2 regions of the Actinoplanes sichuanensis genome follow, and region 2 is predicted to be linked to the other one. Evidence: riboswitches for the same ligand, from Rfam matches in the RefSeq annotation. Region 2 holds a riboswitch; the other holds the start of a gene.
The links. Region 2 has a riboswitch for cyclic di-AMP ahead of Q0Z83_RS17925 (C40 family peptidase). Riboswitches for the same ligand answer to the same signal wherever they lie in the genome.
Positions count from the first base shown of each region.

Region 1: another riboswitch for cyclic di-AMP. It lies ahead of Q0Z83_RS12855 (C40 family peptidase); the one in region 2 lies ahead of Q0Z83_RS17925 (C40 family peptidase).

Region 1 covers NZ_AP028461.1:2,885,867-2,893,020, forward strand. The annotation lists gene Q0Z83_RS12845 (hypothetical protein) at 1-621, shown strand, start outside; gene Q0Z83_RS12850 (heavy metal translocating P-type ATPase) at 634-2,898, shown strand; gene Q0Z83_RS12855 (C40 family peptidase) at 2,997-3,578, opposite strand; cyclic di-AMP (ydaO/yuaA leader) riboswitch at 3,585-3,710, opposite strand; gene Q0Z83_RS12860 (metal-sensitive transcriptional regulator) at 4,319-4,618, opposite strand; gene Q0Z83_RS12865 (hypothetical protein) at 5,009-5,842, shown strand; gene Q0Z83_RS12870 (M14 family zinc carboxypeptidase) at 5,873-7,154, opposite strand, start outside.
Region 2 covers NZ_AP028461.1:3,908,308-3,915,461, reverse strand. The annotation lists gene Q0Z83_RS17935 (acetyl-CoA C-acyltransferase) at 1-870, shown strand, start outside; gene Q0Z83_RS17930 (SDR family NAD(P)-dependent oxidoreductase) at 991-1,920, opposite strand; gene Q0Z83_RS17925 (C40 family peptidase) at 1,986-2,552, opposite strand; cyclic di-AMP (ydaO/yuaA leader) riboswitch at 2,565-2,686, opposite strand; gene Q0Z83_RS17920 (FAD-dependent oxidoreductase) at 3,105-4,235, opposite strand; gene Q0Z83_RS17915 (BTAD domain-containing putative transcriptional regulator) at 4,350-7,154, shown strand, end outside.

The sequences.
Region 1 (7,154 bases), 1.0 Mb from region 2:
CTGTCCGGGTTCCAGCACGTGCACCCCGAGCTCGGCGGCGACGGCGTCTGGTCGATCCCCCTCGCCGTGGCTGCCGCCGGACAGTACCGGGTCTTCGCCGACTTCCAGCCGGCCGGGCACGACGGCCTCACCCTCGGCGCCGACGTCCCCGCAGCCGGCGACTACCAGCCCGCCCCGCTTCCCGCGACCGCCAGGTCCACGACGGTCGACGGCTACACCGTCACCTTGACCGGAGACCTGAACCCCGGCGCTTCGTCGAAGCTGACCCTGTCGGTCAGCAAGGACGGCGAGCCGGTCACCGACTTGCAGCCCTACCTCGGCGCGTACGGCCACCTGGTCGCGCTGCGCGACGGTGACCTGGCCTACCTGCACGTACACCCCGACGGCACTCCCGGCGACGGCCGCACCACCGCCGGCCCCGACGTCGCCTTCCACGCCGAGGTTCCGTCCGCCGGCGCCTACCGGCTCTACCTCGACTTCCAGCACGATGGGAAGGTCCGTACCGCCGAGTTCACCGCCGTCGCCGGAGCCGCCACCGGCGTGCCGAGCGCTACGCCACCGGCCGCCTCCGCCGCGCCGAGCCCGTCCGGACACGGCGCCGACGGCCACACCCACGACTGAAAGGAGAGCGCCATGGCAACCGTCGCCGGGCCGCCGCCCGTGGCCCCGAACCGGATCGAGTTGGCGATCGGCGGCATGACCTGCGCCTCCTGCGCCGCGCGGATCGAGAAGAAACTCAACCGCATGGACGGCGTGGTCGCGACCGTCAACTACGCCACCGAGAAGGCCAGCGTCACCTACCCCGACGCGGTCACCGCCGAGGACCTGATCGCGACCGTCGAGAAGACCGGCTACACCGCCAAACCACCGCCGCCACCGCAACAGCCCGGCGACGACCCCGCCGAACAGGCGCAGCCGGTCGACGAACTCCAGACATTGCGGACCCGCCTGTTCACCTCGATCGTGCTCAGCGTGCCGGTGGTGCTGCTCGCGATGGTGCCGGCCTGGCAGTTCACCTACTGGCAGTGGCTGTCGCTGACCCTGGCCGCCCCGGTCGTGGTCTGGGGCGGGCTGCCGTTCCACAAAGCCGCCTGGACCAACCTGCGCCACGGCGCCGCGACCATGGACACCCTCATCTCGATGGGCACGATCGCCGCATTCGGCTGGTCGCTGTGGGCACTGTTCTTCGGCACCGCCGGCACACCGGGCATGACCCACCCGTTCAGCCTCGACATCGGCACCACCGACGGCGCGAGCGCCATCTACCTGGAAGCCGCCGCCGGGGTCACCACCTTCATCCTCGCCGGCCGCTACTTCGAGGCCCGCTCCAAGCGCCGGGCCGGCGCCGCCATGCGGGCCCTGCTGGAACTCGGCGCCAAGGACGTCGCCGTGCTGCGCGACGGCACCGAACGGCGGATCCCGGTCGCCGACCTGGCGGTGGGGGACCGGTTCGTGGTCCGGCCGGGGGAGAAGATCGCCACCGACGGCGTCATCGAAGACGGCACCTCGGCCGTCGACGTGAGCATGCTGACCGGCGAGTCCGTGCCGGTCGAGGTCGCCCCCGGCGACCCGGTGGCCGGCGCGACCGTCAACGCCGGCGGCCGGCTGATCGTACGGGCCACCCGGATCGGCGCCGACACCCAGCTCGCCCAGATGGCGAAGCTGGTCGAGCAGGCCCAGACCGGCAAGGCCGCCGTCCAGCGGCTCGCCGACCGCATCTCCGGCGTGTTCGTGCCGATCGTGATCGCCCTCGCCGTCGCCACGCTCGGCTGGTGGGTCGGCACCGGCTCCGGCTGGACGGCCGCGTTCACCGCCGCCGTCGCCGTACTGATCATCGCCTGCCCCTGCGCGCTCGGCCTGGCCACCCCGACGGCGCTACTGGTCGGCACCGGCCGCGGCGCGCAACTCGGGATCCTGATCAAAGGCCCGGAAACCCTCGAGTCGACCCGGACCGTGGACACCGTCGTGCTGGACAAGACCGGCACCGTGACCACCGGCCGAATGAGCTTGGTCGACGTGGTCCCCGCCGCAGGCGTCGACCGTGACGAGTTGCTACGCCTGGCCGGGGCGGTCGAGGCCGCCTCGGAGCACCCGATCGCTCAGGCGATCGCGTCGGCGGCCGCCGACAGCGCGCCGCTGCCGCAGGTGACCGGGTTCGCCAGCACCGAAGGGCTCGGTGTCACCGGCACCGCCGACGGCCACGCCGTGCACGTCGGTCGCATCGCGCTGCTGCGCCAGGCCGGGTTGACGGTGCCCGACGACGTCGAGCAGGCCGTCGCCGCCGCCCACAAGGCCGGGCAGACCGCCGTGGTCGCCGGTTGGGACGGCCAGGCCCGCGGCGTCCTCGCCGTCGCCGACACCGTCAAGGCGACCAGCCGCGACGCCGTCGCCCGGTTGCGGGCGCTGGGCCTGTCGCCGGTGCTACTCACCGGGGACAACGAGACCGTGGCTCGGGCGGTCGCCGCGCAGGTCGGCATCACCGAAGTGATCGCCGAGGTGCTGCCGACCGACAAGGTCGACGTGGTCAAACGGCTGCAGGAACAGGGCAAGGTCGTGGCGATGGTCGGCGACGGCGTCAACGACGCCGCCGCCCTGGCCCAGGCCGACCTCGGGCTGGCGATGGGCACGGGCACCGACGCCGCGATCGAGGCGTCCGACCTGACCTTGGTCCGTGGTGACCTGATGGCCGCCGCCGACGCGATCCTGCTGTCCCGGCGAACCCTGCGCATCATCAAGAGCAACCTGTTCTGGGCCTTCGCCTACAACGTCGCAGCGCTACCCTTGGCCGCGGCCGGGCTGCTCAACCCCATGATCGCCGGAGCGGCGATGGCGTTCAGCTCGGTGTTCGTCGTCGCCAACAGCCTGCGGCTGCGCCGCTTCACCGGCATCAAGAATTAGGTCGTACGACAGTGCCGCCCGCACCCGCCGAGGACGGATGCAGGCGGCACTGTGCGATGCCCGAGCATGAATCACGTACGGGCATCCCCGCACTGTGGTCAGACCAGGCGCCGTACCACGTAGTTCTTGGTCCAGATCTTCTGCTTGGTGACGGTCTTGCCGGTTCGCGGCGCGGCCCACATCTTGCCGCCACCGGCGTAGATGCCGGCGTGCGTGCCCTTCGTTCCGGTACGGATGACGATCAGGTCACCCGCGCGGGCCTTGGACTTGGCGACGGCCTTGCCGTACCGCTGCTGCAGGTGGGCCTTGTGCGGCAGCTTCTTGCCCGCCGCCTTCTTGTAGACGTACATGGTGTAGCCCGAGCAGTCGAACCGCTTGGGCCCGGCCGCACCGAACTTGTACTTCTTGCCCTTGTGCTTCGCCGCCTCGGTCATGATCCGATTCGCGGCCGCCTTGGACTTGGCGGCCTGGGACGCGGCCGTGACGGTGATGCCGGCCTGGCTGAACACCACGCTGGTCGGCGAGGACACCTGCGTGGAGGCGGCCGTCGAGGACTGCGTCGCGGCGGAGGCTGACTGCGGAGTGCCGAGCCCGCCGGTCAGCAGACCGAGACCCACGGACAGGGCGAGAGTGCCGGTTCCCAGGGTACGGGTGGGCCGGCTCAGGGTGCTTACGCGCACGGTGATGGATTCCCTCCGGCACGCCTGCGAGGTTAGCTGTCGGATTCGGGCGCGAAGGTCGCCCGGCCGCACGGTGGCGGCTTCACCCCGAGGCCCTCAACCCCGGCTGCCGCAGTACGGCGTGCCGGTCGAGGACCGATGGTGGTTCCCCCGTCCCTGCCCCCGATTGCCTCATGACTCGTCATGCGGTTCGTGCCACCGGACCGGGGCAGGGCTCGGCGTGGTCCGGGTCGGCACGACCGGCGAGCAGGTGCCCGCCGCCCCTCCTTGATAGCCCGGCCCGCGCCGGTCCTGGGCCCGGCAGTCGATCACGCACAGTGATGACCGCGCCGGAGGGAGTCCGATTTGGAAGGGCACTGCGAGGTTTGTCGACACGCTGTGCTGATGTGTGCTTGACGCGACGTGAGGTTGATCTGTGAAAGGGAACACGCAGACCCGAACGTGGTCGCTGTGCGTGGCCTCGACCGGGTTCCCCGGTTCGTCGTGTCCACGCCGACTGCCGGCCCGCCGATCATGACCGGGTATCCACCCCTCGTCGCCCGAACCGATGACCACCCAGCGGTCCGGAGGTGACCGCATACCGCGGCCTTGCGAACGGCGGTCACGGCGGCGATGCAACCACAGGCCCGCTCAACCGGCCGCGCCGTCGAGCGATCAGGCCGACCCGGTCGACGGCACGGCACCTTCGACAGCAGCTGGGTGAGCGGATCGGACCCGGCCGGTGGCAACGATCGCCCGACTCAGGACTTCACGAGCCGGGCGATAGCCGCACTCGCCTCCTTGATCTTCGCGTCCACGTCGCCCTCGGACGCGGCGTGCACCACGCAATGGCGCAGATGATCTTCGAGCAGGCCGACCGCCACCGCGTGCAGGGCGCTCTTGGCGGCCGAGATCTGGGTCAGGATGTCGATGCAGTAGGTGTCCTCGTCGACCATCCGCTGCAGTCCACGGATCTGCCCCTCGACCCGCTTCAGCCGCGCCATCAGCGCCTGTTTCTCCGCCGAATACCCGTGCGGCCCGGCCGGTTTCGCCTCACTCATGCCGTGCAAGATACCCGGCACCGGTATGAGCCGGCGGCGGCCACGACACGCCCCGGCGGCGCCGCGCCCGCGATGTCGTAGCAGGGCCGGCACCCTTCGGCGCGGGCAGGTGGTCGCCTGTACCCGACACTGACGGATCGCCCATTCGGTCCATCGCTGCCAGTTGATCATCTGCGGCACACTTCATCTCATGTCGCAGCCGTACCTCGATGATTCCTGGCCGCCACTATCCGGCCGTCTCTCGCACCGGCTGTACGAGAGGTCCGTCCCGGCTGCTTCCGGTACGAGTGCGTCGTACCCGTCGTGCAGCCGCCCCCGGCCCGGCATGGCGACCGGATTCAATGCCGCGGTGGTAGCCGCGTGAAAATCACCCCACCCTGGCAAGGATGGATGGATCGCCGCGAGGCGGAGAAGGCCCGCAAGGAGGAAGAGCGCCGCCTGCAGGAGGAGAAACGCAAACGGGAGGAACGCCGGGCCATGATCATCCTGGCGTCGATGGCCGTCGTCGGCATGATCATCGCCGGGATCGGTGCACTGTTCGAGGACGACAAGCCGGCTGAACCGGCTACGGCCGCCACGGCCGCGGCAGCACTCGCGGACACGCCGGTCGAGGCCACGTCGCCGACCCCCTCCGCGGCCGTCACGACCACGCCACCACCGCCGAAACACGGTATCGACCTGATCTGCTCCTCCGATGCGGAGCAGACCACCACCACGACGTTCACCGTGCCGGCCGACTCGAAGGGCCGATACGACTTCCGCGAAGTCTGGAAAGCCGAGCAGTACGACTGCGACCTCGCGGCGGTGAACGGCACTCCGCAGGTCGAGATGACGCCCACCACCAGCCTGCAGAAGAAGGCGATGAAGGCGGCAGAGTACACCGAACCCGACATCTCTTCACTTTTCGACCTCTGTGCGCAAGCAAGCCCCGCTGACGTCTACCTCTCGAACACCTTCACCATGAGCGAAGCCCAGGCCACCGAACTGACCGGTGCACTCATGCTGTGCCCGTCACACCCTTTCGCCGACGAGTGGCGCAAAGCCATCAAGAAGAGCGAGCAGGAGAGCGGCTCCGACTCAGGCGACGGTGAAGAAACCGTCAAGGGCGTCCACCCCGGCGCGTTCTGCACTCCCGAAGGGGCCCGCGGCTATACCTCGGCCGGCACGCTGATGAAGTGCAGCTACAAGTCGGGCGACAACCGCGCCCGGTGGCGCCGCGCCTAGCCGGCAAGCCGCGAGCGTCGACGGCGTGTGTCAGCTCCCGGTCGGGTACGGCTTGGCAGCCGCTGTCCCCAGGGTCATGAAGGCGGGCAGGTTGAGGCTCCAGAAAGACGCCATGCAGCTGTACGCCGGGAAGAACCCACTGCATGAGGAGCTGCTGGGGCCGACCTCGATCGTGTATCCGGGCACACCCAGCGTGCCGTAGATCCAGTCGTCGGTGGCACCCGGCGCGAAGTAGTTCAGACCGCCGTCGCCGTGCACGACCGTGTACCTGTTGGACTTGGCCATGTTCGTGGCGATCGTCTTGAGATCGGTGTTGTTCGGCGCGAGCGAGTTCGTCCAGCCGTACGGATAGATGTTCAACTCGGCGTAACTGTGCAGCGTGAGGAACGTGCCGGTGGTGGCGGTCGTCGCCGCCGAGAAGTCGGCGGCCGGCTTGGTGTCGCGGTAGATGCTCGCCAGGAAGCTCTGAATGGCCCGCGTCTCCGGCTCGCTCGCGGCACTCGCACCGGGGTAGGTCTCGGTGCACTTGGTGCCCTGGTTGACGTCCCAGTGGTAACTCGAGTTCCGGTTGAGGTCGACTCCGAGCCCGGTGCCGGAGCACCCGTTGTCGTGGGCGTTCTTTCGCTGGGAGACGGGCCGCGTCGCGTTCGACGAGACGATGTCGACGCCGTCCGGGTTGGCGATCGGAATGACCCACAACTCGGTCGTGTCCATCAGCTTCGTCACGGCAGCGACCTTGCCGTAGTTGGCCACCAGGTAGTCGATCCACATGTACGCGAGCTCACCGGTGGCCAGTTCGCGCGCGTGCATCTGGGCCATCAGCGTGAACTTCGGTTTCGAGCCGGCGGTGCTCAACGCGCAGTCACCGGTGGTGATCTTCGTGATGCACAGGGCCTGGATGTCGTGACCGCCCCGGTTCTGGGTCTTCAGCCACGACTGGCCGATGGTCTTCAGGACCGCCAGCTCCGGGTGGGCCGTCACGACCTGCTGGTTGTGGGTCTCGTGCGCGGCCGCGGTGTGATAGCCGCCGTAGTAGGTGCCGGCAGCGGCCTGCACGGACACCGGCACCGGCTGGTAGAGCGGTCCGGTGTACCGCACGCTCAGGCCGTCGCGCCGTAGCCGCTGGGCTTGAGCCGCGGTCGCCAGGATCGGCGCCCCGTCTCGCGACAGTCCCTCCATGACGTCGTAGCCGCGCTTGTTGAGGTCGTCGGCCAGCTCACCCACGGCGGTGGTGGGCGAGGCCACCATCCAGTAACCCGGTTCGCCGGCGTCGGGGCCGGCCGCGGTCGCGCTGCCGGGCAGCATGAGCCCC
Region 2 (7,154 bases):
GAAGCGGTCGCCTCCGGTGCCGCGCTGATCGAATCCGGACGCGCCGACATCGTGGTGGCCGCCGGCATGGAGTCGATGTCGCTCGCCCCGCACGCCTGGCACGGCCGGACCGGCACCCGCTACGGCGCGATCGAGGCGCTCGACACCCTCGAACACGACGGCCTCACCGACGCCTTCGAACACCGCTCGATGGGCGCGTCCACCGAGGACGGCAACACCGAACTGGGCCTCGACCGCGCCGGTCAGGACGCCTGGGCGGCCCGATCGCACCGGCTCGCGGCGGCGTCACGGGACTTCCTGGCCGGCGAGATCGCACCGATCACCGTCCGCGACCGGATCGTCGACACCGACGACGGGGTACGGCCCGACACCACCGTGGCGACCCTGGCCGGACTGCGGCCGGCGTTCGCGGCGGGCGGCAGCATCACGGCCGGGAACTCCTCACCGATCACCGACGGCGCCGCCGCCCTCGTGCTGATGAGCACGGCCGCCGCGGCCGTGCACGGGGTGACCCCGATGGCCCGGATCGCGGCGACGGCGATGGTCGCGGGCCCGGACGTTCGCCTGCACCGGCAACCCGCGTACGCCGTCCACGCCGCCCTCGCCCGGCTCGGCGCGGCACCGTCCGACTTGGGCCGCATCGAGATCAACGAGGCGTTCGCCGCGGTGGCCGTCGCCGCCGTCGACGCGCTCGGCACCGACCCGGCGATCGTCAACGTCCACGGTGGGGCGATCGCTCTCGGTCATCCGATCGGCGCGTCCGGCGCCCGTATCGTCGGCACCCTGGCCCGCGGGTTCACCGGCCTGGGCGCGGCCGCCATCTGTGGCGGCGGCGGCCAGGGCTCCGCGCTGATCCTCGAGGCGGTCTGAGGCCGACCTTCACCGCCGAGATTCGAGGCCGTTCTTCAGCGCTGTCTTCCCGGGCCCGGTCAGTGGCCGTTGTTCACCGCTGTCCTCCCGGGCGTGATCTGAAGCCGTTCTTCGTCGTCGTCACGTCGGGGGTGATCCGAGGCCGAGACGTTCGCCGAGTCGTCGCCGGATCCGGCCCCGGCGGTAGCCGCCGTGCGTCGAGCCGGCCGGTGGCGGCTCGAACAGGGCACCCGGCCCCGCCGCGGCGGGCTGCGGCCCGGTCACGAACGTCGCGCTCCACCGGGCCACCACCGCCTCGGTGGCCCGGGGCGCGAGCCGGTGCGCGACCAGCGCCAGATGTGACACCACCCCGGTCGTCACCTGCCGGCGCGGGCGCCGCGCCACGGCCAGGATCCGTGCGGCGAGACGCTCCGGCGCGTACGCGGGCGGGATGGCCCGCAGCCGGTGTCCGGTGTGGTTCGCGGCCCGTTGGAAGAACGGCGTGTCGACCGGCCCCGGCAGCACCAGCCCGACCCGGATCCGCGGCTGCCCGGCGACCTGCTGCTGCAGGTTCAGCGCCAGCCCGCGGATCGCGAACTTGCTCATCGAATACAACGGGACCAGCGGATTCGGGAAGATCGACAACAACGACCCGACGAGTACGAGCCGCCCGTGCCCCTGCCGCTGGAAGACCGTCAGCGCCGCCCGGGCCGACAGCACGGTCCCGAAGACGTTGGTGTCCACCAGCCGGCGGATCTCCTCGACCGACTCCGAGCCCAGCGGCCCGGCGATCCCGACCGCCACCGCCTCGACCCAGATGTCGATCCGCCCGAACCGGCGCACCGCGGCCCCGGCGAGCCCGCCGACCGCCGCCGGGTCCGCGATGTCGGTCGGCACGACCAGCACCTCGACACCCAGCGCACGGCACTCACGGGCCACGTCCTCCAACGCCGACCGGCTCCGCGACGCGAGCACCAGCACGGCGCCCTCACCCGCGAACGCCGACGCGGTCGCCCGGCCGATCCCACTGGACGCCCCGGTGACCACGACGACCGCGTTCCGGAATCTCATGGACTCCCGACTGCCCCGCTGTGAACGGTCGAAACGAACTGCGCCGGCCGGGGCTCGACCTTCGGTCAGACCAGGCGCCGCACGACGTAGTTCGAACTCCAGATCTTCTGCCTGGTCACGGTCTTGCCGGTGCGTGGCGCGGACCACATCGTCCCGTCGCCGGCGTAGATGCCGGCGTGGGTGCCGTACGAGCCGCGGCGGATGATGATCAGGTCGCCGGGGTGGGCGTCGGCCTTGCCGACCGCCGTGCCGTACCGCTGTTGCAGGTGCGCCTTGTGCGGGAGCTTGCGGCCCGCGGTCTTGCGGTAGACGTACATGGTGAAACCGGAGCAGTCGAACCGGTCGGGCCCGACCGCCCCGTACCGGTAGGGCGCGCCCCGGTGCCGGGCCGCCTCGGTGACCACCAGGTCACCGGCCGCCTCCTTCTCGATGGCGACGTCGGTGGCGGTGACGGTGCCGATCGACGGCTGCGGGGCGGCGGAGACCGGCTGCGGGGCCGCGGAGACCGGCTGCGGCGGGGCGGCGGAGACCGCCTGCGGGGTGCCGAGCCCGCCGGTCAGGAGACCGAGACCAACGGACAGGGCGATGCTGCCGGCTCCCAGAGAACGGGTGTGCCGGCCGAAGGTGCTCATGCGCACGGTGAAGGAATCCCTCCGGCACGCCTGCGAGGTTAGCTGTCGGGTTCGGGCGCGAAGGATCGCCCGGCCGCGATGTGCGGCTTCACCCCGAGGTCCGGCCCGGCCCGCCGCTATGGCGTACCGGACGGGGACCGATGTGGTTCCCCCGTCCCTGCCCCCGATCGCCTCATGACTCGTCATGTGGGTACGTGCCGCCGGACCGGGGCAGGGCTCGGCGTGGTCCGGGTCGGCACGTCCGGCGAGCAGGTGCCCGCCGCCCCTCCTTGATAGCCGAGCCCGGGAGCACCCCCACTCGCCGATCCGGTCACGGTGAGTAATGGTTTCTGGCCGGGGTGTCCGGTTCGGAGCTTCACTGACCGCTTTCCCGACCGGCCGCACCCATCCGCGATCACGCGGTGCTGTGGTCACCCTGTGAAACTGAACACCGCCGGAACCCGAACCATTACGCCGGGCGGCCCGGGCCCGGATCAGCCGATCCGCGTCACTGAACCGACCCGCGACCCGGTGTCACCAGCCGACCGTCCGGCCCGACCCGTCGAAGGTGCCCTACCGAACCTCGCCCTGCTCGGCGACGAACGCGCGCACGGCGTCGGGCGGGTTGTCGCCGAACAGGCTCGCCATCAGGTCCTCACCCTGCGGGACCTCGGCCGTACGCGGGAACATCGCCGCCTCGTACTCGCTGAGGGCGGTCTCCGCATCACCCGGATGCGCGGCGACGGCCCGGCCAAGTTCGGCGCCGTCGAGCATGGCCAGATTGGCGCCCTCGCCGTTCGGCGGCACCAGGTGCGCGGCGTCACCGACCAGGGTCACGCCGGGCACCCGGTCCCAGCGGAGCCCGAGCGGCAGGGTGTGGTGCGGGCGTAGCACCGGCGGGCTGTCGCAGGCGGTGATCAGCGCGGTCAGCTGCGGCGCCCAGCCGTCGAACTCCCGGGCGATCCGCGCGGTGGCCGCGGCCCGGTCGGTGAAATCGACGGTGTCGAACCAGTCCAGCGGGCGAGTGAGAGCGACATACGCGTGCAGCGTGTCACCGCTCTCCCGATGTGCCGTGATGGCCGCTCCGTCGGCCGGCGCGAACATCGTCCCGGCGCCCACCAAGGCCGCCTGCTCCGGGTGCCGCACGCTCGCGTCGTACAGGTAGGTCTCGACGAACGCCTCACCGGCGTACTCGGGCAGCGCCCCGGTCAGCAGCGGCCGGACCTTCGACCAGGCACCGTCCGCGCCGACCAGCAGGCCGGTCACGACCGTGGACCCGTCGGCGAAACGCACCTCGTGCCGGCCGTCCCCCAGCGTGCCCACCGCGTCGACCCGGCGCCCCCACCGGACCGTCCCGGCCGGAAGCGAGTCGATCAGCAGCCGCCGCAGGTCCCCGCGCTGCACCTCGGGGCGTCCGCCCGTACCGTCGTCGGTCTTCTCGAACAACAACGTGCCGTCCGGGGCCAGGAACCGCATCGCCTGCCGTCCGTCCAGGACGATGGCCCGGAACCCGTCCATCAGACCGGCCGCCTCGACCGCGAGTCGCCCGTTGTAGTCGTGGATGTCGAGCATGCCGCCCTGAGCTCGTGCGGTGGGGGAGGCGTCGGCCTCGTAGATCGTGGCCGGGACACCGTGCACGTGCAGGACCCGGGCCAGGGTGAGGCCGCCGAGCCCGGCGCCGATGATGGTGACTGGGGTGGTCATGGAGCCCTCCTGTGTCGATTCGGTCAGCGAAGACTGAACGGGCCCGCTCCCACCGCGCTCCCACGCCGCTGTCACGGTTTGGGTTCTGACGCTGAAACGCGCGAGGATTCGGGAGTGGAACGGCTCGGCGTCACGTTGCTCGGCGCATTCCGGGTGTCGCGGGGTGACTCCGTCCTTCCGATCGCCGGCGCCCGCCTGCGAGCTCTGCTCGTGCGGCTGGCGCTCGCCGGCGGGCACCCGGTCGACCCCGCTGTGTTGGTCGACGCGATCTGGCCGCAGGACCCGCCGGCCGTTCCGACCGCCGCGCTGCACAATCTGGTGTCCCGGCTGCGTCGCGCCCTCACCCCCACCGGCCCGGTCGGTGACCTGATCGGCCCGGCGCCCGGCGGCTACCGGCTGGCCGTGGATCCCGCCGACGTCGACGTCCTGCGTTTCGAGGCGCTCACCGCCGCCGGCCGCGAGCGGCTGCGGGCCGGCGACCCTCAGGCGGCCCGGGCCGCGCTGGACGAGGCCGTCACCCGGTGGGGCGACCGGCCGGGCGCCGAGCCCGCGATCATCGCCGCGGTCGCGCCCGCGGTCGCGACCCGGCTGGCGGCGCTGTCGGTCGACGCGGTCACCGATCTGGCCGAGGCGGAACTGACACTGGGCCGACCCGATACGGCCGAGACCCACCTGACCCGGCTGCTCACCGAGCATCCGGGCCATGAGGGCGCGGCCGCGCTGCTGATGGACGCGCTGGCCGTGCAGGGCCGGCAACCCGAGGCGCTGGCCGTCTACGACCGGCTCCGGACCGCCCTGGCCGACCGTCTCGGCGTCGACCCGGGAACCGCGCTCCGGGAACGCCACGTACGCCTGCTCCGCACCCCGGATTCCGGCGCCACCGTCCACCGCACCCGCCCGCCCGGGCTGCCCGCCCCGACGACCGGCTTCATCGGCCGGGCCGACGATCTCACCCGGGTCGGAACCCGGCTCACCTCCGCACGCCTGGTGACGGTCATCGGCCCGGGCGGCGCCGGAAAGACCCGGCTCGCCCTCGAGGCCGCCCGCCGCCTCGAACCGGCCGACCGCGTCCGGTTCGTCGACCTGGCACCGGTCACCGAACCGGCGAAGGTCGCCGCCGCCGTGCTCGCCGGGCTCGGACTGCGGACCGGCCGGATGTTCGACGCCCGCAACCACGGCCCGGACGACGATCGGGACCGGCTCGCCGCCGAACTCGCCGACCGGGACACGGTTCTGCTGCTCGACAACTGCGAGCACCTGATCGACGCCGTCGCCCACTTGACCACCGTCCTGCTGACCCGCTGCCGCGGACTGCGGGTGCTGGCCACCAGCCGCGAACCGCTCGCCATCGACGGCGAGACGCTCGTGCCGCTGACCCCGCTCACGCTGCCCGACGCGATCCGGTTGTTCCTGGAACGGGCGATCGCCGTCCGTCCCGGCTTCCGGCTCGACCAGAGCACCGAGCCCGATGTCGTACGGGTGGTGACCGCTCTCGACGGTCTGCCGCTCGCCCTGGAACTGGCCGCCGCCCGGCTGCGCACCCTGTCACTGCCGGCCCTGGCCGACGGGCTCTCCGACCGGTTCCAGCTGCTCAGCACCGGCAGCCGTACCGCACCACACCGACATCGGACGTTACGTGCGGTCATCGCCTGGAGCTGGGACCTGCTCCACGACCACGAACGCACCGTCGCCGAACGGATCGCCGTCCTGCCCGGCGGTGTGACCGCCGCATCGGCGGCCGCCGTCTGCGTCGGCACCACCGTGCCCGCCACCGAGATCCGTGACCTGCTCGCCGCCCTCGTCGACCGGTCGCTGCTACAGCTGATCCCGGAGACCGGCCGGTACCGCATGCTGGAGACCATCCGCGAGTACGGCGCCGACCGCCTGCGGACGACCGGCGACCTCGACACGGTCCTCGACCTGGCCGCCGCCCACTTCACCGCCTTCGTCGCCGGCCACGAGCCACACCTGCGCGGCCCGGGCCAGCTGACGGCCATGACGGGCATCCGGGCCGAGTACGACAACACGCTCGCCGCCCTCCAACGCCTGAGCACGGTCGGCGACCCGACCGACCTGGCCCTGACCCTCAGCTGGTATTGGCAGATGTCCGGCCGTCACCCCGACGCCGTCCACTGGCTGGGCCGAGCCCCGATCGCGGCGACCTCCGCAAGCGACTGTGCCCGCGCGTTGTACCTGCTCAACCGGGCCGCCGCGCAGTCCGGCATCAGCGCCGGCGAAGCCGAACGGGACCGGGCGGAGATGCGTGAGCTGGCCGGGCGCCTGCTCGCCACCCCGAACCTGCCGGGCCACCATCGGGTGCTCGGCCCGATCCTGCTCTTCCTGCAGGACGAGCGGACCGCCGTCGACAGCTTCGAGCGGCTGGCCGCCACCGACGACACCTGGACCGCCGCCCTGGCCGACATGTTCCTGGCCGAGATCGCCGAGAACACCGGCGCCCTGGACCGGATGCATGCCCACGTGGAGGCCGCCCTGATCGGGTTCGAACAGTCCGGTGACCGATGGGCCCGGGCCGCGGTCCTGCCGATCCGGGCCCGGCTACGGCGCTACACCGACCTCGACGGGGCGGTCGCCGACCTGCACGAGGCCCGGACGTCGACCACCGGGTTCGGCCCGCCCGCCCTCGGCGACCGACTCCATCACGACCTGCTCTGGATCGACCTGCACCTGCGACGAGGCGACACCGAGCAGGCCGCGGCGACGATCGTCGCCGCCCGCGAACGGGCCCGGCGCGCCGCGGACCCGGAGATCGCGGCGCTGGTCGACGCACACGACGCGCTGGTCCAGATGCGACTCGGCAACCTGGACCGAGCGCGGAGACTGGTCGACGACGCCGCACCGGCCACCGAGCGCGGCCGGGCTCTGATCGGCGTCACCCGGGTCTCGCTCTGCCTGCTGCTG